Regions from separate parts of the Rhizobium sp. WYJ-E13 genome, predicted to be linked through region 1. Evidence: predicted binding sites of a transcription regulator. Region 1 holds the regulator's gene; each other region holds the start of a gene.
The links. The regulator PhoB, encoded in region 1, activates phosphate uptake and scavenging genes when phosphate is short. The targets are predictions, from matches to a motif close to TGTCATNNANCTGTCAT.
Positions count from the first base shown of each region.

Region 1 (10,462 bases):
GGCGGAAGCAGACGGATGACGTTGTCGCCCGCCGGGATTGCCAGAAGATGTGCTGCGCGGATCGCCTGTAACAGCTCAGCCGAGGGAATAGCGGCCTTGATGCCGAGCAGCAGACCTTCGCCCCTGACATCCTCGATTACGTCAGGATAACGATCCTTGAGCGAGGCAAGGCCTTGGCGGAAAACGAGGGCGACATCACGCACATGCTGCAGGAAGCCGTCGGCCAGGATGATATCCAGCACCGCGCTGCCGACAGCCATGGCAAGCGGGTTGCCGCCATAGGTTGAGCCATGCGTGCCGGCTTTCATGCCGGACGCGGCCTCTGCCGTCGCAAGGCAGGCACCAAGCGGGAAACCGCCGCCGATGCCCTTGGCGATGGCCATGATATCAGGTGTGATACCCGACCACTCATGGGCGAAAAGCTTGCCGGTGCGGCCGACACCTGTCTGGACCTCATCGAGGATCAGCAGCAGGCCATGCTCGTCGCAGAGCTGGCGGAGCGCTTTCATGAATTCTGACGTCGCAGGGCGGACACCGCCCTCGCCCTGCACGGGCTCGATGAGGATGGCGGCCGTCTTTTCGGTGATCGCGGCGCGGACAGCCTCGATATCGCCGAAGGGTACCTGATCGAATCCAGGGGTCTTCGGACCGAAACCTTCGAGATATTTCTCCTGGCCACCGGCGGCGATGGTCGCCAGCGTCCGGCCGTGGAAGGCGCCTTCGAAGGTGATGATATGGAAGCGCTCGGGGTGGCCCTTGGAGAACTGGTAGCGGCGCGCCGTCTTGATCGCGCATTCCAGAGCCTCAGCGCCGGAATTGGTGAAGAACACCTTGTCAGCGAAGGTGGCATCCGTCAGCCGCTTGGCAAGCTTCTCCTGGCCGGGGATCTCGTAGACGTTCGAAAGGTGCCAGACCTTGTCAGCCTGATCCTTGAGCGCGGCCACGACATGCGGGTTGCCATGCCCCACCGATGTGACGGCAACGCCCGCGCCGAAATCCAGATATCGCTCGCCGGTGTCGGTGATCAGCCAGACGCCTTCACCTCGCTCGAACCGCAATGGGGCACGAGAATAGGTGTCATAAAGCGGCGAGGCTTCAGCCATGGCGCGATCTCCTGATCAGGTTCCGGGCACCGGACTCCGGCTAAGAAAACCAGGTCCGAAAAATTAAAAATGCCGCCTTTCGGCGGCCCGGACCACTATTTACTTTTCGCACTGCAATGTCAACAAAACTGAGGATTTAGCGCATGCGTCAAGCCGGTAATCGGCTTTACAGGTCTATCAACAGCTAATGTTGCAGAAATGACTCTCTCGGGAAGCAAGTTGGGGAAAACTACGAATTCGGATTCATCGGATTCCTGCGACTCTTGTCACAGAGTCAGGCTCACACTAGGTTAAAGTTCAATTACTAGACTGCATGCGGCGGAACTAGTCACCAAAATTGATCGGGCGTTTCTTGCTTTGGAAGTTTCCGAGGCAACGGTGAGGGATTCTGCCATCACCAACGCGAAAGGTGGAGACAGGGCATGAACTGGACAGACGAGCGTGTCGAAAAGCTCAAGAAGCTTTGGTCGGAGGGGCTGAGCGCCAGCCAGATCGCAGCGCAACTTGGCGGCGTCAGTAGAAACGCTGTTATCGGCAAGGTTCACCGGCTCAGTCTTCCTGGCCGCGCCAAGGCCGGCGGCACGGCAACCGCTGCGCGTGCACCGAAGCGCAATACCTCGGCTCCCCGCGCCCCGAACTATGCGTCTCGCATCACCACCCGCACCGTTACCCGCCAGCAGGGCGCAACTGTCCTGAAGGAAGAGATCGAGATCGAAACTGTCGAGGAAATGGAATATGTACCGGCCAAAAACGTGGTCGTGCCTATCTCCCGTCGCCTCGGCCTGACGGAACTCACGGAACGCACCTGCAAATGGCCGGTCGGCGATCCGATGAAGGACGATTTCTACTTTTGCGGCTGCGACTCCCCGGATTCATCGCCCTATTGCAACTACCACCAGCGTCTCGCCTATCAGCCGATGAGCGAACGCCGCAAGGCTGTCCGGGTCGCCTGATCCACGCCTTGCCCAGAGATGCAGCATTCGTCGCCCCTCTTCGCTGACGCGCAGGGGGGCGAATTTTTTCCCATCGCTGAACTCCTGGCGTGGAACTGGTCGGTGGGGCAATAAGTGCTCAAAGCCTTCTGGCGGCCCTAAGCGGTCATTCCCGAACCCGACGATACAGGCCAGGAAACCGCCCCCTGCTGTTACATATCAGCCTTGCACAATAGGACGTATGCGTTTGCCTAAGATGGGATCATAAGGCGCGTAGCTGGTGCACATGAGAGTATCTGATATGGATTGGGTCCCTGTAGTCTTCGTTACGTTCAAGGTTCTCGCTTTGGGAACGGCCATGTTCTTCGCCATCAAGTGGCATTACGATCGAAGCGAGATGGGGGAGCGGCAAGCGGTACTGCGCACGGGCGGCATGATGGCCGCAGTCTTCGCGCTGGCGCTACTCGGCGTGGGGCTCCTCGCCTTTGTCCTTAGCAGCATGCTCGGTCTGGACCTGAGCTCCCCATGATCACATCAAGGGAGACAAGGGTGGCCGCACGAGCGAGCCGAAGCTAACGTCTCCTGATGGCGTATAGCAGCCCTCCCCATCATGGCTTCAGCCCTCGCGGTGCAAGAAACATGTCGGTCAAAGTGTGAGCGAGGCAACGCCTACTCCTAAAAACGCAGCCGGATAGACAAACGGGCCGCCCGGGAGAACCCGAGCGACCCGTCTGGACCTCCGATCACTCGGATCAGGCTTCCATGGAATATCCCGCGCCACGAACGGTGCGGATGACATCCTGCATGTTGGAAAAGTTCAGCGCCTTGCGCAGGCGGCCGACATGGACGTCGACCGTGCGCTCGTCCACATAGATATCATGGCCCCAGACGCCGTCCAGAAGCTGCGAGCGGGAGAAGACCCTGCCCGGCGACGACATCAGGAATTCGAGCAGGCGGAATTCGGTCGGGCCGAGGCGGACTTCACGGCTCTTGCGATGAACGCGATGGGTTTCGCGATCGAGCTCGATATCCCCGCACTTCAAAACGCTGGAAAGAACCTCCGGACGGGCACGACGCAGCATCGCCTTGACGCGGGCGACAAGTTCCGGCGTGGAGAAGGGCTTGACGACATAGTCGTCCGCGCCGGTCGAGAGGCCGCGAACGCGTTCGCTCTCTTCGCCGCGCGCCGTCAGCATGATGATCGGCAGACGCTCGGTCTCCGGCCGCATGCGCAGCCGGCGGCAGAGCTCGATGCCGGAAACGCCCGGCAGCATCCAGTCGAGGATGAGCAGGTCGGGCGTGCGCTCCTGAAGCCGGATTTCGGCCTCGTCGCCACGGAGGATCGTATCCACCTCGAAACCTTCCGCTTCGAGGTTGTAGCGGAGAAGCACGCTCAGCGCCTCTTCATCTTCAACAACTGCAACTCTTGGGATCATGCGTGTCAGTCTCCTAATGCATGATCCTTAAACCGGGGGTGATTTAAGCAGGGATCATGCAGGAACTCGGAATTGGCTGCACCCATGCGCGCCCCCGCATGGGACGCGCATATGCAATCGGCAGGTCCGGATTACTCCGTGACCGCACCGACGGTATTGGAGCTGTCGTCCTTCGGACGTTCGCCCTCCGGCTGGGCGCCGGTTGCCATGTAGTAGATCGTCTCGGCGATGTTGGTCGCATGGTCGCCGATGCGTTCGATGTTCTTGGCGCAGAAGAGAAGATGCGTGCAGCTCGTGATGTTGCGCGGATCTTCCATCATGTAGGTCAGAAGTTCGCGGAACAGCGAGGTGTACATCGCGTCGATCTCGTCGTCGCGCTCACGGATGGACTTGGCCTTGTCAGCCGAACGCGTCGTGTAGACGTCGAGCACTTCCTTGAGCTGGACGAGCGCCAGTTCGGAGAGATGCTCGAGACCGCGGGCAAGCTTGCGGGGAACGCCGGTGCTTTGCACGGCGATGACGCGCTTTGCGGTGTTCTTGCCGAGATCGCCGACGCGCTCGAGGTCGGCGGCGATGCGGATCGAACCCATGATCTCACGAAGGTCGGAGGCCATCGGCTGGCGACGGGCGATCGTAACGATCGCCTTGTCGTTGATTTCGCGTTCCGCGTGATCGAGGATCACGTCGTCGGAAATGACCTTCTGGGCGAGCGCCGTATCGCCGTTGACCAGCGCACGGACGGCCTCGCCGACCATCTGTTCGGCAAGACCACCCATCTCGGAAATGCGCCGGGACAGGAATTTCAGATCGTCGTCATAGGCGGAAAAAATATGTGTCGATGCCATGGGGCTTTGTCCTCGAAAATCGGGAAGGCTTCACATCGCCAAAATCAGCCGAACCGGCCCATGATATAGTCCTGGGTGCGCGGATCGTCCGGATTGGTGAACATCTTGTCGGTATCGTTTTCCTCAACCAGGTTGCCGAGGTGGAACATGGCCGTGCGCTGTGACACGCGGGCGGCCTGCTGCATGGAATGCGTCACGATGACGATGGTGTAGTTTTCACGCAGCTCGTGGATCAGCTCTTCGACCTTTGCAGTCGCGATCGGGTCCAGCGCCGAGCAGGGCTCGTCCATCAGGATGACTTCCGGGCTGACGGCAACGGCGCGCGCGATGCACAGGCGCTGCTGCTGACCGCCGGAAAGGCCGGTACCCGATTCATGCACGCGGTCCTTGACTTCGTTCCAGAGGCCGGCGCGCTGCAGGCTGGACTCGACGATCTGGTCGAGGTCTGCCTTGGACTTGGCGAGGCCGTGGATGCGCGGGCCGTAGGAGACGTTTTCGTAGATCGACTTCGGGAACGGGTTCGGCTTCTGGAACACCATGCCGACGCGGGCGCGCAGTTCGACGACGTCGATATCGGGATCGTAGATGTCATCGCCGTCGAGCGTGATCTTGCCGGTGACCCGGCAGCCGTCGATCGTGTCGTTCATGCGGTTCAGCGACCGCAGGAAGGTGGACTTGCCGCAGCCCGACGGGCCGATGAGCGCGGTCACCGTGTTTTCGCGGATGTTCAGATTGACATCGAAAAGCGCGCGCTTCTCTCCGTAATAGACGGAGACATCCTGACCGATCATCTTATACGGGACGTTGTTCATTTTCTGGTCCAGCGCCTTCTCGACTGCAGCTTCCGTCAACATGTTCATGATCTTTACTCCGTTTACCAGCGGCGCTCAAAGCGACGACGCAAGAGGATAGCTCCGAGGTTCATGACGATCAGGAACAGGAGCAGGACGATGATGGCACCCGAGGTTCTTTCCACGAAGGCACGCTCGGCTTCGTTGGCCCACATGTAGACCTGCACCGGAAGTGCGGTGGAAGGATCGAGCGGCGTGGTCGGCGCCTGGGCGACGAAGGCGACCATGCCGATCAGGAGCAGCGGCGCGGTTTCGCCGAGTGCGTGGGCAAGGCCGATGATCGTGCCGGTCAGGATGCCGGGCATTGCGAGCGGCAGCACATGGTGGAACACCATCTGCATCTTCGAGGCGCCGAGGCCGAGTGCGGCTGCGCGGATCGATGGCGGCACGGCACGAAGCGCCGCGCGTGTCGCGATGATGATCGTCGGCAGCGTCATCAGTGCCAGCACCAGCCCGCCGACAAGCGATGCCGAACGCGGCAGGCCGGCAAAGTTGATGAAGACCGACAGGCCGAGCAGACCGTAGACGATCGACGGGACGGCTGCGAGATTGTTGATGTTGACTTCGATCAGGTCCGTCAGCTTGTTCTTGGGCGCAAATTCCTCGAGGTAGATCGAGGCGGCGACGCCGATCGGCAGCGAAAGGACGAGAACGATCAGCATCAGGTAGAGCGAGCCGATGAGAGCGACGCCGAGACCTGCAGCTTCGGGACGGCTGGAATTGCCGTTGACGAAGAGGCCGGTGTTGAACTGCTTGTGGAGAGCACCGCTCGCCTTCAGCTCGTTCATCCAGCCGAGCTGCTTGTCGTTCACCTTGCGGTTCTTCTCATCGACGGTGAGGTCGATCTGGCCCTTGTTGGCGCTGTCGATATTGGCATCGGCGAGTAGCGTGACATTGACGGTCTTGCCGATGATCTGGGGGTCGGCGACGACCATGTCGCGCAGCTGGATCGGCGCACCCTTGGACAGCATGGCGGTTGCGTCGCGCACGTCAGGACGGCTGGACGCATTGATGCCAAGCTGCTTGACGATCGCGTCGCGCAGGAGAACCGGGTAGTTGGCGGCGATCAGAACCGAGGGATCGGTCGCACGCTTGTTGCCCGGGTCGATGGTCTTCTCGGTGAACTCGATCGGCAGCGTGATCGCCGTCTGCTGGAAGGCGGTATAGCCTTTGCCGATGACCGTCCACAGGAGGATAAACAGGAAGATCAGGCCGAAGGCGATCGCGGCGATACCATAGGCCTGGAAGCGGCGCTCGGCGGCATAACGGCGCTTGATGCCGATGTCGCGGCGCGCGGGCGCCTTGGAAACGGTCACTCCGGCGACGGGGGAAACAATATTCGTCATTCGTACTGCTCCCGGTATTTGCGCACGATGTAGAGCGCGTAGATGTTCAGGCAGAGCGTGATGCAGAACAGCGTGATGCCAAGGGCGAAGGCAACCAGGGTCTGCGGCGAGGTGAACTCGAGGTCACCCGTCAGCTGGTTGACGATCTTGACGGTCACTGTCGTCATCGGCTCGAAGGGATTGATCTGGATACGGGCGGCGACACCGGCTGCGAGAACCACGATCATGGTTTCGCCGATGGCGCGGGACGCCGTCATCAGCAGGGCACCGACGATGCCGGGAAGTGCCGCCGGCAGAACGACCTTCTTGATGGTCTCGGAACGCGTGGCGCCAAGACCGAGCGAGCCGTCGCGGAGCGAGCGCGGCACGGCGGTGATGATGTCATCGGAGAGCGAGGAGACGTAGGGGATCAGCATGATGCCCATGACGATGCCCGCGGTGATGACGCTCTGCGCCTGGATGAAGTTGGTATAATTGCCGCTCAGGAGGCCGCTGACATTCGCCGAGAGATCGCGCAGGAACGGGCCGACCGTGACAAGGGCGAAGAAGCCGTAGACGATGGTCGGAATGCCGGCCAGCACTTCGAGAAGCGGCTTGGCAAGCGAGCGGACCTTCGAAGAGGCATACTCGGCCATGTAGATGGCGGCAAAGAGACCGACCGGCACGGCAACGAGCATGGCGACGAAGCCGATATAGAGCGTGCCCAGCAGCAGCGGGATGAGGCCGAACTGGCCGAAGGAGGAGCTGCCTGCACCGGCAAAGCGCGGATCCCAGACCGTTCCGAAGAAGAAGTCGGCAAAGGGAACGACCGCGAAGAAGCGGGCCGCTTCCGACAGCATCGAGAGCACGATGCCGATCGTCGTCAGAATGGCGAGGGAGGATGCCCCGAGAAGCGCCCAGAGCATGACGCGCTCGACGCGGTTACGGGCGCGGAAACGCGGAGCAACGGAACGAAGCGCGTAGAAGGCGCCCGCAACGGAGATAAGCAGCACGATCGCCGTCATGAAGATGCGGCTCGTCATGCTCTCCGCGTTCAGGGTCTTTGCGGCATCGATCATATAGGGCTGCGGCTCGCCGGCGAGCGGTACGCCCTTCTCGCTGAGCTTTGCCTGCAGGCCGGCGGGATCGCCGGAGAGGGAAGAAACCTCATCCGACGTCAGCATGTTCATGCCGCGGGCAACCGTGGCGACCATGCTGTAGGCGAGGTCCTGCTGGACGGCCGGCTGGGCCTTCACGTCTTCAGGAAAGGCGCCGCGAACGGAGGAGGATATGATGCCCGGGCTGACAGCCAGCCAGACGCACAGAACGATCAGGGACGGCAGAACAGCCCAGATCGCGGCATAGGAGCCATAATAGGCCGGCCGCGAATGCAGGGCAGAAGACCTGCCGCCGGAAAGTGCGGCAGCGCGGCTGCGCGCAGCCACATAGGCAACGGCGCCGATCACTACCAGGCACAAGAGTATGATGGATGTGCTCATTCGTTACGTCCCCAGGCCCACAGCCCCCAAAGAGCCCGGCAGCTCCAGGAGCATGCCATCGGCTTCAATATCATGGAGAAGAATTTCATCCGCACGGCACCTGACGGTGCCGGGCAGATAAGGCGATGCCGGCGCGACACCCCAAGCGTCGCGCCGGCAAAGTCATTACATGGTCTTGCCAGCCTCTACGTCCTTACGGATCGCTTCGCGCTCTGCATCCGGAGCGGCAACAAGGCCGTATTCGGCGAGCGGACCCTCAGGGCCGATCATCTGGTCGGATACGAAGAAGTTGACATATTCCTTCAGGCCCGGAACGGCGCCGAGATGTGCCTTCTTGACGTAGAAGAACAGCGGACGGGAAACCGGGTAGGTGCCGTTGGCGATCGTTTCCGTCGACGGAACGATGCCGCTCATGGTCGCGACCTTGAGCTTGTCAGCATTGTTTTCATAGAAGGAGAGGCCGAATACGCCGACCGCGGTCTTGTTGGCGGCGATGCGAGACAGTGTTTCGGTGTAGTCGCCGTCGATGTCGACTGCAGCGCCGTCCTTGCGGACTGCGATGCAGGCCTTGCCCTGAGCGGCCTTGTCCGAGATGGCGGCTTTAATGACTTCTGCGGCGCCCGATGCTTCGCAGCCAGCTGCCAAGACCTTTTCCTCGAAGACTTCGCGGGTGCCGTGCTTTTCGCCGGGGATGTAGGCAGCGATATCAACAGCCGGAAGCTTCGGGTTCACTTCCGACCACTTCTTGTAGGGGTTGGCGACGAGCTTGCCGTCAACGACGACCTGGGCAGCCACAGCCTTGTAAATGTCGGCCGGAACGTAAGCGACATCGGGGTTAGACGCGTCGGTTGCGAAGACGATGCCGTCATAACCGATCTTGACTTCCTGGATGTCGGTTACGCCGGCAGCCTGGCAGGCTTCGATCTCGCTTTTTTTGATGGCGCGGGACGAGTTAGCGATGTCGATGGTGTTTTCGCCGACGCCCTTGCAGAATTCCTTGAGGCCGGCGCTCGAGCCGCCTGATTCGACGATCGGCGTCTTGAAGTTGGTGAAGGTTTCGCCGAACGACTCGGCGACGATCTTTGCGTACGGCAGGACGGTGGAGGAACCAGCAACCTGAATCTGGTCGCGGGCAACAGCAACGCCAGCAAAAGCGGCGGTTGCAGCGAGCGCGGCAACAGTAAGTTTAAAGGTGTTCATTTGAATCTCCCGGCATTTGGGCTTGTGTGAGTGCGGCCTCGAAGAGGCCCTCGCATTGCCTTTTTTCATCGGCAGGACTCTCTTAGCGCCTTAAGCACCGTCCTTTTATGTCAGATCGGTGAAACATTTATGACAGTATAAATCATTGATATTAAACGTAAAAATATAGCGGTATTAAATTGTGTGCGACATAATGCGTCAGAAACGCACGGTAAACTCCGTTCCCTTGCCGACTTCGGATTTTACGATCAGCCGTGCACGATGGCGCGTCAGAATATGCTTGACGATGGCAAGCCCGAGGCCGGTGCCCTTTTTCGAGCGGCTGTCTTCGATGCTGACGCGATAGAAACGCTCCGTCAGGCGCGGCACATGTTCGGCTGGAATGCCGGGGCCTCTGTCGACGACACTGACCTCCACCGGCTGGCCCGACCCGTTCTTCAGCCAGACATCGACAACCTCGCCTTCCTGGCCGTATTTGCAGGCGTTCTCCATCAGGTTCTCGAAGACCTGGACGAGTTCGTCACGATCTCCCAGCACCTCGACCCGGCCCTCCGGCAGGTGCAGGTTGATCGAGACGCCGACATCCCTTGCGAGCGGCACAAGCGAATCCCTGACATGGCCGAGAAGCGGCACCAAATCCACCTTTTCATCGGGGGCGATATGCGACTTCAGCTCAAGCCTTGACAGCGACAGGAGATCGTCGACCAGTCTGCTCATGCGCGTTGCCTGGTCGAGCATGATGCCGAGGAAGCGCGCCTGCGCCTTGGGATCGTTCTTTGCCGGACCCTGGATGGTTTCGATGAAGCCGCGCAGCGAGGCAAGCGGCGTGCGCAGCTCATGGCTGGCATTGGCGACGAAATCCGAGCGCATGCGGTCGATACGGCGCACCTCGGAAATATCGCGGAAGGAGAGGATGTAATAGCGCTCGTCGCGGCCGTCATCATCCTTGAATTCGACCGGGGCGCTGCGAACGATATAGACACGCTCGGAGGGCAGGCGCTCGGAATGTTCGATCTGGTTCGGCGCGTTGGTGGCGATGGTTTCGCGCACCATGTCCAGGACGCCGGGGGAACGCAGCCTCGCCGATATATGGGAACCGAGCGTCACCTCGCCGAAGGCCTTTTCGGCCGCGCGGTTCTGGAACAGCACCGAGGCATCCTGCGAGAGCACCATGACCGGGATATCGAGACCGGCCAGCGTGGCGGAGACCTCCGGCAGGCGGCTCTGAGGCACTTCAGGCTCGGGTTCGACCGGCTCGACGACATCAGCCC
Region 1 is NZ_CP076853.1:144,252-154,713, reverse strand. It holds gene KQ933_RS00760 (aspartate aminotransferase family protein) at 1-1,103, opposite strand, end outside; gene KQ933_RS00755 (GcrA family cell cycle regulator) at 1,526-2,056, shown strand; gene KQ933_RS00750 (hypothetical protein) at 2,337-2,564, shown strand; gene phoB (phosphate regulon transcriptional regulator PhoB) at 2,788-3,471, opposite strand; gene phoU (phosphate signaling complex protein PhoU) at 3,603-4,316, opposite strand; gene pstB (phosphate ABC transporter ATP-binding protein PstB) at 4,361-5,176, opposite strand; gene pstA (phosphate ABC transporter permease PstA) at 5,191-6,513, opposite strand; gene pstC (phosphate ABC transporter permease subunit PstC) at 6,510-7,991, opposite strand; gene KQ933_RS00720 (substrate-binding domain-containing protein) at 8,157-9,191, opposite strand; gene phoR (phosphate regulon sensor histidine kinase PhoR) at 9,390-10,462, opposite strand, start outside.

Region 2 (10,462 bases), 870 kb from region 1:
CGGAGGGCTACAACAAGGCCAATCTGGAAGGTTTCATCGACCGCAGCCTGAAGAACCTGCAGGTGGACAGCCTCGACCTCGTGCAGCTCCACTGCCCGCCGACGGAGGTGCTCTATCGCCCTGAAGTCTTCGCCGGGCTGGACGAATTGCAGAAGGCCGGCAAGATCAAGGGCTACGGCGTCAGCGTCGAGAAGGTCGAGGAAGCGCTGAAGGCGATCGAATATCCCGGAGTCGTCAGCATCCAGATCATCTATAACATCTTCCGCCAGCGTCCTGACCACCTGTTCTTCGCCGAGGCCCGCCGCAAGAACGTGGTGATCATCGCCCGCGTGCCGCTCGCAAGCGGCCTGCTCTCCGGCAAGATCACCCGTGACACCAAATTCGCCAGCGACGATCACCGCAACTTCAACCGCCACGGCGAAGCCTTCGATGTTGGCGAGACCTTCTCGGGCGTGCCCTTCGAGGTCGGTCTGCAGGCGGTGGAGGAAGTGCGCAAGCTCGTTCCGGCAGGGGCCAGCATGGCCGCATTCGCGCTGCGCTGGATCCTGATGGCGGATGCCGTCACCGTCGTCATTCCCGGCGCGCGCAATGCCGATCAGGCCAAGGCGAACGCAGCCGCTGCCGATCTGGCGCCCCTCTCGGCCGACGTTATGGCCGCAACGCGTGAAATCTACGGGCGGCTGATTGCGCCGCATGTGCATCAGCGCTGGTAGGCCCTGGCAGACCCCTCACGGTCAGCAAGGCTCAACAGAAGAGGCCGGGCAAGACCCGGCCTTTTCAGTTCAAGGGATGATCGATCAGTTGGTAGCAGTCAGGTTGACTGGGAAGAACAAGGTCTCGCCGGAAGAATCGCTCACACCGTCGTTGTCGGTCACGGCATAGGCCTTGCCCGATGCGTCGAAGGCGAAGCCTTCCAGCTTGTCGAGAACGTAGCCGTTCGTGGCCGACTTCAGGTCGCCGATGAAATCATGGGCTTCCGTCTTCTTGACGACGGGCAATTCGCCGCCGAGCTTGCCCGCCTTCAGGTCGGAGATTGCGACCTTGTAGAGCTTCTTCAGCTTGGCCGCATCGCCGACGAGGTTGTCCCGCTCGATGATGTAGACGCTGTCGCCCTGGGCAGTGATTTCGGATAGGCCGACCCAGCCGCTCTCGGTCTTGTCGAGCGGGTAGCGCACGGCGCCCCATTCCTTTTTCTTCGGATTGTAGGAGACGAGCTTCACGAAGCCCTTCTCATCGTCATTCCACTCGCGCTGGACAGCCATCCAGAGTGTTGCGTCGTCGCCAGTGCCGACGATCGTCACACCTTCGAAGCCATAGCGGATTTCGTTGGCGAGCAGTTCCTTCGGCAGGGCGATCTCGGTCTTGATGTCGCCCTTGGCGGTGACGTTGTAGAGCGCGTGCGGTACCAGACGCTCGGTATAGCCTTCCGAAGCCAGCCAGAAGGAGCCGTCGGCAGCGACAGCGATGCCTTCGATGTCGAGCTTCTGGGCCGGAGCGCCATCACGCTTGACGACGAGCGCATCGGTGATGACGGCCGGCTTCTTGGTGGCGTCGATCGTGTAGATCGTCGGCTGCGCGCCGAGGAAGCTGTCGCTGACGGCGTAGAGCATGCCCGGCTTGCCCGGAACGGCGGCGAGTCCCGAAAGGGCTGCAAAGCCGATCGGGTTGCCGTCCTTCTCGGCAGACACGATCTGCGGATAGGCCTTCTCGCCTTCACTGCGCTCGTAGATCATGACGTGCGAACGCGTACCACCATCTTTGCCGAGGTCGAGTTCGTTGGCGGTGGCAAGCAGGTTACGCTGCGGAATGGCAATCGCGCCTTCCGGGGAAATGCCCGACGGCAGGATCTGCAGCAGTTCCGGATCAGCACCCGTATCCTTGTAAACGCCGACGACGGAAGCGCGCTCGGCGAGCAGGAAGAACAGATTGTCATCGCCGAACCTGGCGGCTTCCAGACCTTCCGGCTCGACACCCTTCGACGAGGACCGGCTTTCCGGATAATGGCCGAGCGCGGCCACGGCGCGTTCGAAGGAGCTGCCAGATTCGAAGAGAACCTTGCCGGTCTTGTCGAAGATGGTGAAGCCGCGCGAGCCACCCTCATAATCGCCTTCGTTGGCGACGACGAGACGGTTGTCATCCAGCCACTTTACGGCATCCGGCTCGCGCAGGACGCCCTTCTTCTCGGCGGTGAACTTCAGGGCGCCATCACGCTTGGTGTCGACGCCCGAAAGGTCGACGCTGCCAGCGGTAAAGTGCGTCTTCACCGTGCCGGTCGCACCGTCGAGAATGATGATCTCGTTGTTTTCTTGCAGCGTCAGGGCGATTTCGTTCTGGTTGTTGAAGGCAACGAATTCCGGTTCCGGATCTTCGGGGGCAACGCCTGTGAGACCAGTCAGGGCGACATGCCTGATCGTGCCGCAATCGACGGTGCCATCGGCCTTGACCTGGAAGACGACGAGGTCGCCCGCCGGCATCTGCGGGATCTTGCCGTCGTTGACCTCTTCATCGCGCTCGTTTTCGATCGCGATCGTGCCGAGCGTCCTGTCCTTGTTGAGAGCGATCGAATCGGGCTGACCACCGAGATCGCAAGTCGCGTCGATCTTCTTCGTGGCGATGTCGACGATCGCCAGGCGGCCCGACGGCTTCTGCTTGCTTTCGCCGGTGTTGACGGCGACGAGCGCCTTGCTGGCTGCTGTCGTGACAGAGGTCGGCTCACCATCCATCATCAGCGCGCCGCCGGCCTTGGGGGCCTTGGCATCGGTGATGTCGATGAAGCCGATGGCGCCGAGCGGGCTGTCGCTGTAGATCAGCGTGTTGCCATCCTGCGAAGCGGTGATGATCTCGGCCGAGGTGGTCGAAAGCTTGTCCTTGTCGGCCGGCAGGTTGGTCGCGACCGGGAAAGAGGCGATGCGGTTAAAAACCGGCTCAGCCCCTGCCGGGAAGGCAACAGATGCGAGAAGCAGGGCGGCGAGCGCTGCCTTGCACGAGAAAGTTGTCATTGAAATCCCCCAATGTCGAAAGAATCGAACAGAGGGTTTTTGCGGGACTGCCATGACAGAGACATGACAGCCTGCGACATTTTATACAGTTTGCGTCAGCCCGATTCCCTCTCCCGGCGCATCTCGTTGCGCATGATGAAAAGCGATGCGCCGAGAGTGCGGCGCCCAGCCACAAATAGCCGGCCCCGCCCTGAGAACGTCATCATCGCAAAACGAAGCACTGCATGCGGCAGACGGCCAAAGAAAAAGGGGCTCGGCAATGCCGAACCCCTTAAAATCCTGCACGGCCGTTCTCGTTTACGACCGGCGGACAATCTCGTATCAGCCGTTGACGGCGTCCTTCAGGCCCTTGCCGGGCGTGAACTTCGGCACGTTGCGTGCCGGGATGTCGACTTCGGCGCCGGTCGACGGGTTGCGGCCCTTCGTGGCAGCGCGATGAGAAACCGTGAAGCTGCCGAAGCCGGCGAGACGGATGTCGCCCTTGTTCTTCAGCTCAGCCTGCACAACATCGAAAACTGCGTCGACGGCAGATGCTGCGTCAGACTTCGTCAGTCCAGCCTTTTCGGCTACTGCGGACACGAGTTCATTCTTATTCATGTTTCCACCCCTTTCTAAATGGTTTGAAACAACTCAATCTGTAAGCTAGGCGCAGAAATCGCTTTCATCAGGCCCGCCGAGAACCCAAAAGCCCTGCAAATCAAGGAAAAGCAAGCGTCTACATGACGTTTTCACAAAAAAAGGCCGGCGTTTCCGCCGGCCTTTTTGTTGATTTGCAACAATTGGGCACAAATGTGGCAGCCACCAGCTCAATGAGCTATGGCGGCGCCCGCATCATCAAGCCCTTCGACCGTGGCGATGACAGGCGTTTCGACCGTGCCATCCCATTCGATCGGCTCGGGGCGGCGGATCAGCGCATGCTTGATCACTTCGCCCATGCGGGAGACCGGAATGATCTCCATGCTGTTCTTCACATTGTCCGGAATCTCTGCCAGATCCTTGGCGTTCTCTTCCGGAATCAGCACCTTCTTGATGCCGCCGCGAAGCGCCGCGAGCAGCTTTTCCTTCAGGCCACCGATCGGCAGGACACGGCCACGCAGGGTGATCTCACCCGTCATTGCCACATCCTTGTTGACCGGAATACCGGTCATGATCGAGACGATCGCGGTTGCCATGGCGACACCGGCCGAGGGGCCATCCTTCGGTGTGGCGCCTTCCGGCACGTGCACGTGGATGTCGCTCTTGTCGAAGCGCGGCGGCTCGATGCCGAAATCGACGGCGCGCGAGCGGACGTAAGATGCCGCTGCCGAGATCGATTCCTTCATCACTTCCTTCAGGTTGCCTGTGACGGTCATGCGGCCCTTACCGGGCATCATGACGCCTTCGATCGTCAGCAGTTCACCGCCGACTTCCGTCCAGGCAAGGCCCGTAACCACACCGACCTGATCCTCACGCTCGGCTTCGCCGTGGCGAAAGCGCGGAACGCCCAGATAATCGTCGATGTTCTCGGCCGTTACATGAACCGACTTCGTCTTGCCCTTGATAATCTCGGTGACCGCCTTGCGGGCGAGCTTCATCAGTTCGCGCTCGAAGGTACGAACACCGGCTTCGCGGGTATACTGCTGACTGATTGCCATCAGGGCATCGTCGCTGACCGAGAATTCGCTCGGCTGCAGCGCATGCTCCTTGATGGCCTTCGGCAGCAGGTGCCGCTTGGCGATTTCGCGCTTCTCGTCTTCGGTGTAGCCGGCGATACGGATGACTTCCATGCGGTCCATCAGCGGAGCCGGAATATTCAGCGTATTCGCCGTCGTGATGAACATCACGTCCGACAGGTCGTATTCGACTTCCAGGTAGTGGTCCATGAAGGTCGAGTTCTGAGCCGGGTCGAGCACCTCCAGCAGAGCCGAAGACGGATCGCCGCGATAGTCCTGGCCGAGCTTGTCGATTTCATCGAGCAGGAAGAGCGGGTTGGACCTCTTCGCCTTCTTCATCGACTGGATGACCTTGCCGGGCATCGAGCCGATATAGGTGCGGCGGTGACCGCGGATTTCGGCTTCGTCACGGACGCCACCGAGAGCCATGCGGACATATTCACGGCCGGTTGCCTTGGCGATCGACTGGGCGAGCGAGGTCTTGCCGACGCCCGGGGGGCCGACGAGGCACAGGATCGGACCCTTGATCTTGGTAGCGCGTGCCTGGACCGCCAGATACTCGACGATGCGCTCCTTGACCTTGTCGAGACCGAAGTGATCGGCTTCGAGGATCTTCTCGGCATTGTTGAGATCGGCCTTGATCTTCGACTTCTTGCCCCAAGGGATACCGAGCAGCCAGTCCAGATAGTTACGCACGACGGTGGCTTCAGCCGACATCGGGCTCATCTGGCGCAGCTTCTTCAGCTCTGCGTCAGCCTTTTCACGGGCTTCCTTGGACAGCTTCGTCTTGGCGATGCGCTCTTCCAGTTCGCTCATCTCGTCGCGGCCTTCCTCGCCGTCGCCGAGTTCCTTCTGGATCGCCTTCATCTGCTCATTCAGGTAGTATTCACGCTGGGTCTTCTCCATCTGGCGCTTGACACGCGAGCGGATGCGCTTTTCGACCTGCAGAACCGAGATCTCACCTTCCATGAAGCCGAGAGCCTTTTCGAGGCGGGCCTTGACGCTGGTGGTTTCCAGCATCTCCTGCTTCTCGGTGATCTTGATCGACAGGTGCGAGGCGACCGTATCGGCGAGCTTGGAATAGTCGTCGATCTGGCTGGCTGCACCGACAACCTCGGGCGAAATCTTCTTGTTGAGCTTCACGTAGCTCTCGAATTCCGAGACGACGGAACGGGAGAGCGCTTCCAGCTCGACCGGATCATCATGCGGCTCTTCGAGCACATGACCGAGGGCTTCGTAGAAATCTTCGCGGCTCGTGTAGCTGTCGATCTCGGCGCGGGCGCGGCCTTCAACCAGAACCTTGACTGTGCCGTCAGGCAGCTTCAGGAGTTGCAACACATTCGCGACCGTACCGACGCGGTGGATCGCAGACGGGTCCGGATCGTCGTCGCTGGCGTTGATCTGGGTGACCAGCATGATCTGCTTGTCGGAACCCATGACCTCTTCGAGCGCACGGATCGACTTTTCCCGCCCGACGAACAGCGGCACGATCATATGGGGGAACACCACGATGTCGCGCAGGGGAAGAACAGGATAGGCGGTGCTGGTGCTCGCTACAGACGTTTTCTTCGTCATTTTTATTCCTTTCCATCGTCCCGTTACCGGGCTCTTTGGCGCGGCCGCTTGGGACCGGCCGGCACTCTCACTTGTTGTTACAAGTGGAGGTTCTGACTACGCTTTTCAAGCCACGTTAACGCCCGCGTTCCACGGTTGTGACAGCTTTATTACATGGAACGCCAACACAATGAAGCGCCTATCTGGAGCGACGCTTACCATTTCCGAACCGCCTAAAATAACAACGCCAGCAACACGCTACGGAATCACAGCATCATTGCCAAGGGGTATCGTTTGCGCAATATCGGCCAAGGCTGTTTTTCAACCTTGCCCGCAACTATTATCAGCGCCCGGCACCTGTTTTCAAATAGAAAGGGGCCCGCACAAGGCAAGCCCCTTAAAATAGCGGTTCTCAACGCAAGCTTCAGGCCGAAACGTTTGCCTTCTCGTCCTGGCGGTCGGCGTAGATATACAGCGGACGGGCCGAACCGCGTGCGACCTCTTCGGAGATGACGACTTCGCGAACGCCTTCCAGCGCCGGCAGTTCGAACATCGTGTCGAGCAGGATCTTTTCCATAATCGAGCGCAGGCCGCGGGCGCCGGTCTTGCGGATGATCGCCTTTCGGGCAATTTCGCGGAGCGCGTCCTCGTGGAAGGACAGTTCCACGTCTTCCATCTCGAACAGGCGCTGATACTGCTTGATCAGCGCGTTCTTCGGCTCGGACAGGATCTGGATCAGCGCATCCTCATCGAGGTCTTCCAGCGTTGCCAGAACCGGCAGACGACCGATGAATTCCGGGATGAGGCCGAACTTGACCAGATCTTCCGGCTCCAGTTCGCGTAGCACTTCGCCGACGCGGCGGTCGTCCTGTGCCTTGACGGTCGCACCGAAGCCGATCGAGGTCTTCTCGCCGCGGGCCGAAATGATCTTGTCGAGGCCAGCGAAGGCGCCGCCGCAGATGAACAAGATGTTCGTCGTGTCGACCTGCAGGAATTCCTGCTGCGGATGCTTGCGGCCGCCCTGCGGCGGTACGGAAGCAACCGTGCCTTCCATGATCTTCAGAAGCGCCTGCTGCACGCCCTCGCCCGATACGTCACGGGTGATCGACGGGTTGTCGGACTTGCGGGAGATCTTGTCGACCTCGTCGATGTAGACGATGCCACGCTGGGCGCGCTCGACATTGTAGTCCGCAGCCTGCAGAAGCTTCAGGATGATGTTTTCAACGTCTTCACCGACATAGCCGGCTTCCGTCAGCGTGGTCGCATCGGCCATCGTGAAGGGAACGTCGATGATGCGGGCGAGCGTCTGGGCAAGATAGGTCTTGCCGCAGCCGGTCGGGCCAACCAGCATGATGTTCGACTTCGCCAGTTCGACATCGCCATTCTTGGAGGCGTGTGCGAGGCGCTTGTAGTGGTTGTGAACGGCGACCGACAGGATCTTCTTCGCCTGACGCTGGCCGATGACATATTCATCGAGAACCTTGATGATGTCCTGGGGCGTGGGAACGCCGTCACGGGACTTGACCATCGAGGATTTGTTCTCCTCGCGGATGATGTCCATGCACAGTTCGACGCATTCATCGCAGATGAACACGGTCGGTCCGGCAATAAGCTTCCGGACCTCGTGCTGGCTCTTTCCGCAGAAAGAACAATAGAGGGTGTTCTTACTGTCGCCGCCGTTGCTGCCGCTGACCTTGCTCATATCACTTTCCTTCCAGCACGCCGCATTTCGAACGCGAAATTGCGGTCCACTCAATCAGCTCCCTGACAGCACTCCCTACCCGGAGTTCTGTCGACAAGGGCTTCAGGGGCTACGAACCGGGTCCGATCCAATCATGTCCGGGTACCGGCGGCAACGAATTCCCCTTCGAATGCCGAATGCTATGTCACAAAAATTCAACATAGCATTAATAGTTACTATTAGCGTCTCCGCCGCCAGATGAAACCCCTAGTTCAATCACAAATGGGATAGAACTGTGGCGGCGAAAACACCATCCCTATTAATTACTAGGCCTGATCGCCTTCCATTTCGATGCGCGATGTCAGAACCTTGTCGATGACGCCCCAGGTCTGGGCCTCGTCCGCATCCATGAAATGATCGCGATCGAGGGTCTTTTCGACCTCCTCGTAGCTGCGTCCCGTATGCTTCACATAGACTTCGTTGAGGCGGCGCTTCATCTTCAGGATGTCGCGGGCATGACGCTCGATATCCGATGCCTGGCCCTGGAAACCGCCTGAAGGCTGGTGAACCATGATGCGGGAATTCGGGGTGGCGAAACGCATGTCCTTATGGCCGGCGGCCAGAAGCAGCGAGCCCATGGAAGCGGCCTGGCCGATGCAAAGCGTCGAGACAGCCGGCTTGATGAACTGCATCGTGTCGTAGATCGCCATGCCGGCGGTAACCACGCCACCTGGCGAATTGATGTAGAGCGCGATTTCCTTCTTCGGATTTTCGGCCTCGAGGAAGAGAAGCTGGGCGCAGACGAGTGTCGCCATATGATCCTCGACAGGGCCTGTCAGGAAGATGATGCGTTCCTTGAGCAGGCGGGAATAGATGTCGTAGGAGCGTTCACCGCGGTTGGTCTGTTCCACAACCATCGGCACGAGGGCCATAGCGGTATCGACTGGGTTTCTCATGTGCGTCCTTTTAACGTCTTTCCGGCGAATGCCGGGAATCAAAGAAAAATGCCTTGTCCCTACATAGAGTGTCCCAGCCCCCCTCTTCAAGACACGCATAAGGATAACGTTAAGAAGCGGGCGCGGCATATGGCTTTGGCATTTCCCTATCCCGTTTCTCCCAAACGCCTGTTAACGGCGAGGCCCCGCTTTTGCCCCTCACAATTTTTCTCTGTGACAGGATGAAGGAAGGCTTACCGCATTCGACTGAACTCATGGACATTTACCGGACGGAAAGCTTACCGGCAGATATCGCCGAAATTGCCGATCGCGGGTTTGTGCCATTAATCAAACAGCGAGCTTCTTCGGCAAGGATATGGCCAACACTCAAGGGGTTATGCCGTGTTCAATGTCACTACAGGTCTGTCCATCTGGTGCTCCGAAGCCCTTACGCTGGCTCTGGTTCTGTTCGTGGCCTGGCACCACAACCGGAAAAGCGGCGCCTACCTTTATTGGGGATTCGGTTTCCTGTTCAGTGGCATCGGCTTTGCGCTTGCTGCGGCCCGCGGCGAAATCCCCAATCTGCTTTCCATCGAAATCGGCAATGCCGTTGCCCTGCTTGGGCAAAGCGCCTGGGTCGCCGGTTTTCTGGCTCTCGACCGCAGGAAGATAGAATGGTGGGCGCTGTTGCCGCCGGCGATCTGGCTCACAGGTGTCTTCCTGCCGTGGATCAACGAGGATTATTCCAACCGCGTTATTCTTTACAATCTCTCCTCGGCGACCGGCGCCACCGCGCTTGCCATGGCGGTCGCCACCGGCGACATCCATCGTGAGCGCACACGCATCAAGCTGATGGCCGTCTTCGTGCTGCAGGCCTTCCTCTGCTTCGGCGTGGCGCTGACAATGGCGCTTGTTCTCCCTTCGGATGGGGAAGCGACGAATTTCGGCGGCGTGGCCGCCATGGCCACCGCCTTCCTGCTCATCATCGCCTTTGCGCTCACCTGCCGCCTCATCATGGAACGGTCGGAACGCCACCTGCGTTTCCTGACGCTAACGGATTCGCTGACGGGCGTGCTGAATCGCCGCGGCCTGCTCGGCCATTTCGGCAAGATCCAGGAAAAGGCCCATGACGACCAGCACCAGGTCGGCGTCATCCTCTTCGACCTCGACCATTTCAAGCGCGTCAACGACCGTTTCGGCCATCAGTCGGGCGACGCCGTCCTCACCGCCTTCGCCCGCCTTGCCCGCCAGTATATCCCGAACAATATCTTCGGCCGGATGGGCGGCGAGGAATTCGCAGCCTTCGTGACCATCCGCGACCAGACGGAAGCGGAAGCGCTGGCGGAATCGATCCGTGCCGAATTCTGCCGGCTGCCGATCAATACCGGCGAGGCACTGATCCCCGCCACCGTCAGCGTCGGCATCGCCCTATCCTCGGCGATCGAAGCCAATATCGACCGGCTGGTGTCGGCCGCCGACCGGGCGCTCTATTCGGCGAAGGCTGCCGGCCGCAACTGCACCGTCGTCTTCGGCGCGGAGGAAACCGCGGCACCGGCGCCTGGCGAACCGAACACCAATGCCGGCGAACTCGTGCCGACCGTCGACGATCAGGTGGAAGCACTGCGCCGCATGGGCGTGCTC
Region 2 is NZ_CP076853.1:1,016,382-1,026,843, reverse strand. It holds gene KQ933_RS05135 (aldo/keto reductase) at 1-713, shown strand, start outside; gene KQ933_RS05130 (esterase-like activity of phytase family protein) at 798-2,999, opposite strand; gene hupB (DNA-binding protein HupB) at 3,321-3,596, opposite strand; gene lon (endopeptidase La) at 3,806-6,226, opposite strand; gene clpX (ATP-dependent Clp protease ATP-binding subunit ClpX) at 6,630-7,907, opposite strand; gene clpP (ATP-dependent Clp endopeptidase proteolytic subunit ClpP) at 8,213-8,842, opposite strand; gene KQ933_RS05105 (GGDEF domain-containing protein) at 9,224-10,462, shown strand, end outside.
Region 2: KQ933_RS05130 (esterase-like activity of phytase family protein) is a predicted target of PhoB. The motif match lies at 3,052-3,068, and genes of this name have one in related genera.

Region 3 (10,462 bases), 580 kb from region 1:
CGTTCCGGAAGTAAATCCGGACGCGATTTCGCTCTTCACAAAGCGTAACATCATTGCCAACCCGAATTGCTCGACCGCCCAGCTCGTCGTCGCGCTGAAGCCGCTGCATGACTTCGCCAAGATCAAGCGCGTCGTCGTCTCGACTTACCAGTCGGTTTCCGGCGCCGGCAAGGACGGCATGGACGAGCTCTTCAACCAGACACGCGCCGTCTTCGTCGCCGATCCGATCGAGAACAAGAAGTTCACCAAGCGAATCGCCTTCAACGTCATCCCGCACATCGACACCTTCATGGAAGATGGCTACACGAAGGAAGAGTGGAAGGTTCTGGCTGAAACGAAGAAGATGCTGGACCCGAAGATCAAGGTGACCTGCACTGCGGTGCGCGTTCCCGTCTTCATCGGCCATTCGGAATCGGTCAACATCGAATTCGAAAACGAGATCACGGCCGACCAGGCCCGCGATATCCTGCGCGATGCGCCGGGTTGCCTTGTCATCGACAAGCACGAGGATGGCGGCTACATCACGCCTTACGAATCTGCCGGCGAGGACGCGACCTTCATTTCGCGCATCCGTGAAGATGCCACCGTCGAAAACGGCCTCAACATCTGGGTGGTCTCCGACAACCTGCGCAAGGGTGCAGCTCTCAACGCCATCCAGATCGCCGAACTGCTCGTCAATCGGGGTCTCGTCAAGCCGCGCAAGCAAGCAGCCTGATACCATTTGTAAACCATAATATGCTAAAGCCCTGCTCGACGAGTGGGGCTTTTCGGGCAAATACCGCCGTATAAGCGTTCGCTAAAGGCGACCGTGACAAAATCGCCGGTGACTGGCATTCTCTTGCCCGGCCTGAAAACTATGCAGATCGAGAGCGGGGTTTCTCAATGCGCATGACAAAATTGATTCTGGCGGCCGCCGCGGCAATGGGCGTCCTCCATGCCGTACCGGCGTTCGCGCAAGGAGCCCAGTGCGGTAACACCAGTGCCGGTTTCGAAGCCTGGGTTGCCGATTTCAAACAGACGGCGGCAGCCAATGGTGTGAGCCAGTCCGTCCTCAGCCGCGCCTTCGCCAATGTCAGCTACAACAAGCCGACGATTTCGGCCGACCGCGGCCAGAAGAGCTTCAAACTATCCTTCGATGCTTTCATGAAGAAGCGCGGCGGCGCCGCCATCATCTCTCGCGGACGGTCGATGAAAGCCGCCAACCAGGCTCTTTTCGCCTCGATCGAGCGCCGCTTCGGCGTTCCGGCCGGTCCGCTGATCGCCATCTGGGGCATGGAAACCGGCTTCGGCAGCTATATGGGCAACCAGCATACGATGTCCGCAGTCTCTACCCTCGCCTATGATTGCCGCCGCTCGGAATATTTCACAGACCAGCTTTATGCAGCATTGCAGCTCGTTTCGGAAGGCTATCTCAGCCCGCAAGCCCGAGGTGCTGCCCATGGCGAAATCGGCCAGACGCAATTCCTGCCACGCAACGTGGTGCGTTACGGCGCTGACGGTGACGGTGACGGCCGCATCGACATGGTCGGTTCCCGCGCCGACGCGCTGGCCTCGACCGCCAATTTTCTCAAGGGCCATGGCTGGCGTGCCGGCGCCGGCTACCAGCCGGGCGAACCGAACTTCGTCGCCATCCAGGGCTGGAACGCCGCAACGGTCTATCAGCAGGCGATCGCCTATATCGGCCAGCAGATCGACGGCAATTGAGGAGACGTCCGGTAGGAAAATGATACGACGCCGCATGCGAATGCGGCGTTTTCATATGCGGAAATCGTGGGTTCCCCCGGCAGCCTTGCGCCGCTCTTCCTGCGGTGCCGCGGAAGGAACAATAGTGCCGGCAACGACGCAATTGCGCCCCGAGGCCTTGGCCGCATAGAGCGCGTGCTTCAGCACGATGTCGCCGGCATCGTGGCCAACGGCTGGAAGGCTGGTGTTGAAACGCGCGCGTTTGCTGTCGACAAACTGCGCCTTTCCATCATGGGCGCCTTGGTCATCTCGCCAGGATTGTTGAGATAGGTTCGGATCGCAAAGAACTCTGCCAGGATCTCGTTGGCCGCATCGATCCTGCACGGGCAAGAACATCGGCAAAGAGATTGTTATTTTCGAGCGCGTGGTACTGCATGAGCGAGGAGCGGATCAACACCACTCGTTCAATACGAACGGCAGCAGGATAGCGACCGGCACTCACCTACTTGTATTCTTGAATTTCACCACTTCGAAATTCGTGACCAATCCGCGCGCGTAGCACTCCACAAGCGAGCTTACTGGACTATCTTAAAAACCGATAAAGCGGTCTATCCCCCGATTTCGGGACGGATGAAGTCGAGTGACTCAGAATCCATCACCCAGAGCTCGCCGGTCGAAATATCGAACCAGGCGCCATGAAGCTCCAGCTTGCCTTCTTCCTCGAGCGCCTTGATCTCGGGAAAAGTCCTGAGATTACTGATCGAGTTGCGGATGGAGACCCGCTCCAGCGCGGTCTGCCGCTCGGCCGGCGTCATGACGTCGTTGCTGCCGATCTGTTCGGCGGCCGGGCGGACGAGCGACATCCAGCGACCGATGAAATCGCCCGGCGACAAAGGCTCGGCATCAGGATCGAGTGCTGCACGAATGCCGCCGCAGCGGCCATGACCCATGACGACGATATTCTTGACCTTCAGGGCCTGCACAGCGAATTCGAGTGCTGCCGACGTAGAATGAAAATGGCCGTCCGGTTCAAAAGGCGGAACCATGTTGGCAACGTTGCGGATAACGAAGAGTTCACCGGGCCCTGCATCGAAGATCAGTTCGGGGGCCGCGCGCGAGTCGCTACAGGCAATGACGAGCGTCGTCGGGTTTTGCCCGTTTTCCGCAAGCTGCCGATACCGATCGCGGGCATCGGCATATCGTCCGCTCATGAAGTTGCGATAACCAGCCAGAAGGGAGTTGGGAAAGCTCATCATGCCCCTGGATTAACGCGCGCGTGAGCCAAGATCAATGCTGCGCTGCAAAGCGTGGCCTATTTTTTCCGCCGTTGGGCAGGATGGACGAGGTGACGCATCTGCACCATTGCCATAGGCGTCAAAAGGCTGGAGGCATCGCTTGCCAGCATCAGCTCATTGCTGCCGCGCTTGACGGCGCGCGCCAGCACTTCGAATACGCTGGCGGTCGCCAGTTGCAGCGCCTTTTCGTCCTCCATTCCCGAGAGCAGGCGGGACAGGAAGAGAGCCGCGAGCAAATCCCCGAGACCGTTCGGCGGATTCTCGACGACACGATGTTCGGCAAGCAGGGCATGTTTCCCGGAGAGATAGAGGTTACCGGTGCCGCCCGCCATCATCGGCACCGCCGACGTGACCAGCATGCGCGACGGACCGAGCGCAAGTGCAGCTTCCATGACCGCACTATTATCATCAAGCGCAGCGCCCGAAAGCCAGGCAAGCTCGTAGCGGTTCGGCGTTGCGAGCGAGGCAAGCGGTATCAAGTGGTCACGGATCGCTTCGGCCGTTGCTTCCGGTACGTAGAGGCCGCCGAGATCACCCATGACCGGATCGCAGACATAGAGCAGCTCCGGGTTCTTCTCACGCAAGGATGCAACGAGTTTCGCAACAGAGCGGGCCTGAGCCGCATTGCCGAAATAGCCGGATAGGACGGCCTTGACCTCGCCGATCCACGGCGCGCGAATGAGATCGTCGATCGCTGCCTCGAAATCGGCTTCGGCGAAAGTGAGTCGTGTCGAGCGGCCGTGACCGGGGTGCCAGGGTAGCACGATCGTCGGCAGTGCCCAGACCTGATGGCCGAGCGTTTCCAGCGCGAAGACCGCAGCGCGGTTTCCGACCGACCCGCGCACGACATGGCTGGAAATGACGATGACTGCGCCTGCTGCGTTTTCCGACATGGCATCCGAATCCGAATTTGACCGCCGTTGATGATCTTTTTGACAAGGCGCTGTCAACCATTCTTCACGCGAGCGTGGAAATGTGGGGACGGGTAGGAAAAGCCGGATAAGGACACTTTGCCGCCTATCGACACAAAACGACCTAAAAACTTTCGAAATCTCTCGCCAGCTTAGTCAAAAAAGCACGAAAACTACTTTTCGAAGCCGTTTTTTAAAGATTCTTTCGAAGAGCCTTCTGCTAACTTGCCCATATCAAAACAAATCGGGGGGATGATCCATGGCTGCCAGAAACAATCCGAAACGGGAAAAGCAGATCGAAAGCGCGCGCAAAATCGCGGCTGCGACTGGCGAACCTCATCTCGATCCCGAAATCCTCTTCGGCAGGGCCAGCGGCGACGATCTCGAACTCTATACGCCGGAAATGCTGGCGCTATCAGCCGTGCACTCGGCGGCCGAACTCGCCGCCTGGAACGGCAAGATGCCGCGTGTCAGCATCGATACGATCGCCGACGTCACCCCCGATGGCGTCGCGGTCTCCATTCTCTCGGTGACGGATCACAACAAGCCTTTCCTCTACGAATCCGTGATGGGCGAGGTGACCAGCACCCATCGCGACATCTACATGGCGGTTCACCCGATCCTGATCATGGAAGACGGCAAGGCTCCGAAACTTTACTCCGCTGATGTGCCGAGCGATCCGGCAAAGCGGGTCAGCCATATCCAGCTTCATATCTCGCCGCTCGCCGCCTCTCAGGCCGCCGATCTCATCAAGCGCATCAAGGCAGTGCTCGAGCAGGTGGAGCTGGCCGTTTCCGACTGGAAGCCGATGCTGTCGCGCGTCGACGAGGTGATCACGGAGCTTTCGAACTACAATGCCAGCCGCAAGAAAGCCGATCGTGATGAGGCAGTCGCCTTTCTGACCTGGCTGCACGACGAGAATTTCACCTTCCTCGGCATGCGCGATTACGTCTATTCCGGAAAGGGACCGGATGCGAAGGTTGAACGCGACAAGGGAACGGGCCTCGGCATTCTCTCCAACCCCGAAGTTCTGGTTCTGCGCACTGGCAAGGACGCGGTGACGACGACACCCGAGATCCTCGCCTTCCTCGATGGCCCGGACTTCCTGATCGTCACCAAAGCCAATGTGAAGTCCACGGTCCATCGCCGCGCTTACATGGACTATGTCGGCGTCAAACGTTTCGACGCACAGGGCAACGTGACAGGAGAGCTGCGTATCGTCGGCCTCTTCACCTCGACCGCCTATACCTCGTCCGCTACCGAAATCCCGCTGTTGCGCTCCAAGATCGAAAAAGTGAAGGAGCATTTCGGCTTCGACCCGATGAGCCATTCGGGCCGTATGCTCGACAACACGCTTGAATCCTACCCGCGCGACGATCTTTTCCAGATCGATACCACGCTGCTTGCGAGCTTCGCCGAGCAGATCAACGATCTAGTCGATCGCCCGCGCGTTCGCGCCCTACCGCGCGTCGACCATTTCGACCGCTTCGTTTCTGTCATCGTCTTCGTACCGCGCGAAGAATATGATTCGATCGTGCGCGAACGCATCGGTACCTATTTGAAGACCGTCTATGACGGCCGCGTTTCCGCTTATTACCCCGCCTTCCCGGAAGGTGGCGTGGCGCGCGTGCACTTCATCATCGGTCGTTCCGGCGGTAAGACGCCACGCATCCCTCAAGCCAAGCTCGAGGAGACGATCCGCCAGATCACCGCGCGCTGGGACAGCCGCTTCGAGATGCTCGCCGGCCCCAAGGCGCCGAAGCTCAGCGTCAGCAACGCCTTCCAGGAAGCCTTCACGCCGGATGAAGCGGTCGGCGATCTGCCCGACATCGCCGCATGCGCAGCCGGCGAGCCGATCCGCATCGAATTCTACTATCGCCAGGACGATGAACGCGGCCGCATCCTGTCGCTGAAGATCTTCCATAGCGGCGAGCAACTGCCGCTGTCGCGCCGCGTGCCTCTACTCGAAAACCTCGGCTTCAACGTCCTGAGCGAACGGACCTTTGATATCGAAGTTCCGGCCGCCGACGGCGCCATCAACATCATCGTGCTGCACGACATGGAACTCGAGGCCCGCAGCGGTGCGGACATCGACCTCGCACGTTTTGGCGCACCGCTCGAAGAGGCTTTCGTCGCAGCCTTCAGCGACACGATTGACAATGACAGCTTCAACCGGCTGATCCTGTCGGCCGGCCTCTCGGCCCGCGAGGTGAACGTACTGCGCGCCTATGCGCGCTATCTGCGCCAGGCTGGCATCGCCTATTCGCAGGACTATATCGCAACCACCCTCGACAAATATCCTGCCATCACCGCCTCGATCTTCCGGCTGTTCCACGACACGCTCGATACGAAGCTGTCGGAAAAGGCTCGTATCAAGAAGCTCGCCGAACTGCATCAGGCAATCGAAACCGAGCTTGCCAACGTGCCGAGCCTGGATGACGACCGTATCCTACGCCGCTACATCAATATCGTCGATGCGACGCTGCGCACCAATTATTTCCAGCGCAATGCCGATGGAACACCGAAGGCGATGCTCGCCTTCAAGCTCGACCCGCATCTGGTCGATGGCCTGCCGGAACCGAAGCCTTTCCGTGAAATCTTCGTTTATGGCGTCGAGGTAGAAGGCGTGCATCTGCGCTTTGGCCGCGTTGCCCGCGGCGGCCTGCGCTGGTCGGACCGCGCCGAAGATTACCGTACCGAAGTGCTGGGTCTCGTGAAGGCGCAGCAGGTCAAAAATGCCGTGATCGTGCCTGTCGGCGCCAAGGGCGGTTTCTATCCCAAGAAACTGCCGGTCGGCGGCAGCCGCGAGGAAATCTTCAATGCGGGTCGTGAAGCTTACAAGACCTATATCCGCACGCTGCTTTCCATCACCGACAACATCTCCGGTGCCGATATCATCCCGCCTGATAATACGGTGCGGCTCGATGGCGACGACCCCTACTTCGTCGTCGCGGCCGACAAGGGCACGGCAACCTTCTCAGACACCGCCAATGCGCTTGCTCAGGAGGCCGGTTTCTGGCTGGACGATGCCTTCGCCTCAGGTGGCTCGGCAGGCTACGACCACAAAAAGATGGGCATCACCGCGCGTGGTGCCTGGGAAACGGTGAAGCGCCACTTCCGCGAGATGGACATCGATATCCAGACGACGCCCTTTACGGTAGCTGGCGTCGGCGACATGTCCGGTGACGTCTTCGGCAACGGCATGTTGCTCTCGCCGAAGATCAGGCTGGTCGCCGCTTTCGATCACCGCGATATCGTCATCGACCCCGATCCCGATATGGAAAAGACGCTTCGCGAGCGCCAGCGCCTCTTCAATCTTCCGCGCTCGAGCTGGCAGGACTTCGACAAGTCCATGCTCTCGAAAGGCGCCATGATCATCTCGCGCTCGGCAAAGTCGGTTACGCTGACGCCGGAGGCTGTGGCGGCAATCGGCATCGACAAGGCGGTCGCCACGCCCTTCGAGATCATGACGGCGATCCTGAAGAGCCCGGTCGACCTGCTCTGGTTTGGCGGCATCGGCACTTACGTGAAGGCAGCGTCGGAAACTGATGCGGAAGTGGGCGATCGCGCCAACGACCCGATCCGCATTACGGCCGACGAAGTACGCGCCAAGGTAATCGGCGAGGGCGCCAATCTTGGCGTTACGCAGAAGGGCCGCATTGCCTATGGCCTGAAGGGTGGACGCAGCAATTCGGATGCTATCGACAACTCTGCAGGCGTCAACACGTCGGACGTCGAGGTCAATATCAAGATCGCGCTGGCAAACGCCATGCATGAACAGCGCCTCAGTCGGGCGAAACGCGACCAGCTTCTCGGCAGTATGACCGATGAAGTGGCCGGCCTCGTGCTGCGCAACAACTACCTGCAGTCCCTCGCAATCTCGCTGACATCTCGCAAGGGAACGGCAAACGGCCTGGAACTCGGCCGTTTCATGAGCGTGCTGGAAGCGGCCGGCCAGCTGAACCGCAAGGTCGAGACGCTTCCCGACGACGCCTCGCTGTCCGAACGCTACACGGCCGGACGGCCGCTGACGCGCCCCGAGATCGGCGTGCTGCTCTCCTATGCCAAGATCGTGCTCTTCGACGCGCTGATCGCCAGTGAATTACCTGATGACCCTTATTTCGTCAGCACGCTCTTCAACTACTTCCCGGCCAAGATGCAGAAGTCGAACGCATCCGACATCGACACTCACCGGCTGAAGCGGGAAATCGTCGCGACTGTCCTCGCAAATGAGGCGATCAACCGCGGCGGGCCGAGCTTTGCCGTGAGCATGATGGATGCCACAGCGGCCTCTGCCTCTGAGGTGGTGCGCGCTGCGATCGTCGCCCGTGATGGCTTTGATCTCAACCGGCTATGGGCCGAAACAGATGCCCTGGACAACAAGGTTTCCGGCGAGGTCCAGAACCGGATTTACGAGGAAATCACCAATAGCTTCACCGTGCTGACACGTCTGCTGCTGAAGACCGGCATGACTCGAGGCGGTATGGCTGAAATCATTAGCCGGCTGCAGGCTGCCCTGAAAAAACTCAAACCTGCCTTTGCCGAGCAGGCGGCAACCGAAGTCTCAGCGCGCCAGCAGGAGTACCAGCAGTCCGGCCTGCCGGAAAAACTGGCCGCCGAAATTGCAGCCCTGCCGACCCTCGCCCTCGTGCCGGAAATAATGCAGATCGCTGAACGGACCGACGAGGCGCTGCCGCGTGCAGCCGAAAACTACTTTGCCGTCACCCGAACCTTCCGTGTCGGGCGGCTGCTTGCCGCGGGTAACCGCATCATCACCTCCGACCATTACGAAAACCTCGCCCTTGCCCGCAGCATCGACCAGATCGCCAGCGCCCGTCGCGATATTGTGATCTCCGCACTTTCCGATCACGGCAAGGAAAAGCAGCCGGTCCAGGCCTGGCATGCGCAGGACAGGATCCGCATCAACCGTATCGTCGAGGAACTTGCGAGCCTCAGTGATGGCGCAGATCCGAACCTCGCCCGCATCACTGTTGCCGCGGGCATCCTGACCGACCTTGCGCGCGACCGGGCGAGATGAGACAGTCCGCCCCAAAAAGGAGCGGACGCTTGAATCGCATTGACTGGACAGGAACGCAGCCGCCGAAAGCCACGGAGAAGGGCATATGGGGCTGGATGCTCTTCGATTGGGCAGCCCAGCCTTTCTTCACCGTGGTCACCACCTTCATTTTCGGCCCCTACTTCGTCTCGCGACTGACGGCTGATCCCGTCTCCGCGCAGACGATGTGGAGCAATATGGCAACGATTTCCTCTATTATCATCGCCATCCTGTCTCCCATACTGGGCTCCATTGCCGATCAGTCAGGCGCGCGCAAACCCTGGATCGCCTTCTTCGCCGTCATCAAGATCGTCAGCCTCTGCTGCCTATGGTTCGCGGCACCCGGCTCGCCGATCATCTATCCCGTCATCTTCATGATCCTCGCCTCGATTTCGGCAGAGTTTTCTATCGTCTTCAACGATTCCATGATGCCGCGTCTCGTCGGCAAGGATGAAGTGGGCAAGCTTTCCAACACTGCCTGGGGCCTCGGCTATCTCGGCGGCATGATCGTGCTGATCGGCGTCGTGGCACTGCTGGCCGGCAGCCCGGAAAGTGGCAAGACCATTCTGGGCCTCGACCCGCTTTTCGGTCTCGATCCTCATACGGGTGAGGATGCGCGTGTCACTGGTCCGATTTCGGCCGTCTGGTATCTGATCTTCATCCTGCCAATGTTCTTCTTCACGCCGGATGCCCGCAAAGGCCTGCCTTTTGCCTTTGCCGTGCGTTTCGGTCTTAAGGAATTGCGCAGCACGCTCAGCGAGTTGAAGACGCGCCGCAGTATCCTGTCCTTTCTCATCGCCCGAATGATCTATCAGGATGGCGTCAACGGCCTGCTGATCCTCGGCGGCGCCTTCGCTGCCGGCATGTTTGGCTGGGCAACGATCGAGATCGGCATCTACGGCATCATCCTCAACGTCGTCGCGATCCTCGGCTGCCTGATTGCCGGACGTATCGACAGGGGCATCGGCTCGAAGGTGACTGTCATCATCAGCCTCACCATGCTGTTGCTGGCCACGATCGGCATTATTTCCACCGGGCCGGGCTACACGTTCTTCGGACTGATGCCGCTTTCGACTGCCGACGGCGGTGGGCTTTTCGGCACGATGGCAGAAAAAGCCTATATTCTCTATGGCCTGTTGATCGGTCTTGCCTTCGGCCCGGTGCAGGCCTCGTCACGCTCCTATCTGGCGCGCAGCGTCAGTCTCGAAGAAGCCGGCCGCTATTTTGGCATCTATGCGCTCTCCGGCCGCGCCACGAGCTTCATGGCGACGCTGTTGTTTTCGATCGTCACCTATTTGACCGGATCGGCACATCTGGGCATGTCGACGCTGATCCTGTTTCTGGCCGGAGGCCTGGTGCTGCTGATCCGGACGCCCTATCCGGCGGATCGCGCGTAACAGGTCCCCCGGGCCGCAAGACCGGGGGACAAATTGGCTGTCCCGCTCAGTGGCGGAAATGGCGCATGCCGGTAAAGACCATCGCGACATTGTGTTCGTTTGCTGCGTCGATCACCTCCT
Region 3 is NZ_CP076853.1:3,918,810-3,929,271, forward strand. It holds gene KQ933_RS19435 (aspartate-semialdehyde dehydrogenase) at 1-715, shown strand, start outside; gene KQ933_RS19440 (lytic transglycosylase domain-containing protein) at 883-1,704, shown strand; gene KQ933_RS33750 (hypothetical protein) at 1,756-1,890, opposite strand; gene KQ933_RS19445 (carbonic anhydrase) at 2,292-2,939, opposite strand; gene pdxY (pyridoxal kinase PdxY) at 2,996-3,871, opposite strand; gene KQ933_RS19455 (NAD-glutamate dehydrogenase) at 4,149-8,927, shown strand; gene KQ933_RS19460 (MFS transporter) at 8,924-10,342, shown strand; gene purH (bifunctional phosphoribosylaminoimidazolecarboxamide formyltransferase/IMP cyclohydrolase) at 10,389-10,462, opposite strand, start outside.
Region 3: KQ933_RS19455 (NAD-glutamate dehydrogenase) is a predicted target of PhoB. The motif match lies at 3,923-3,939, and genes of this name have one in related genera.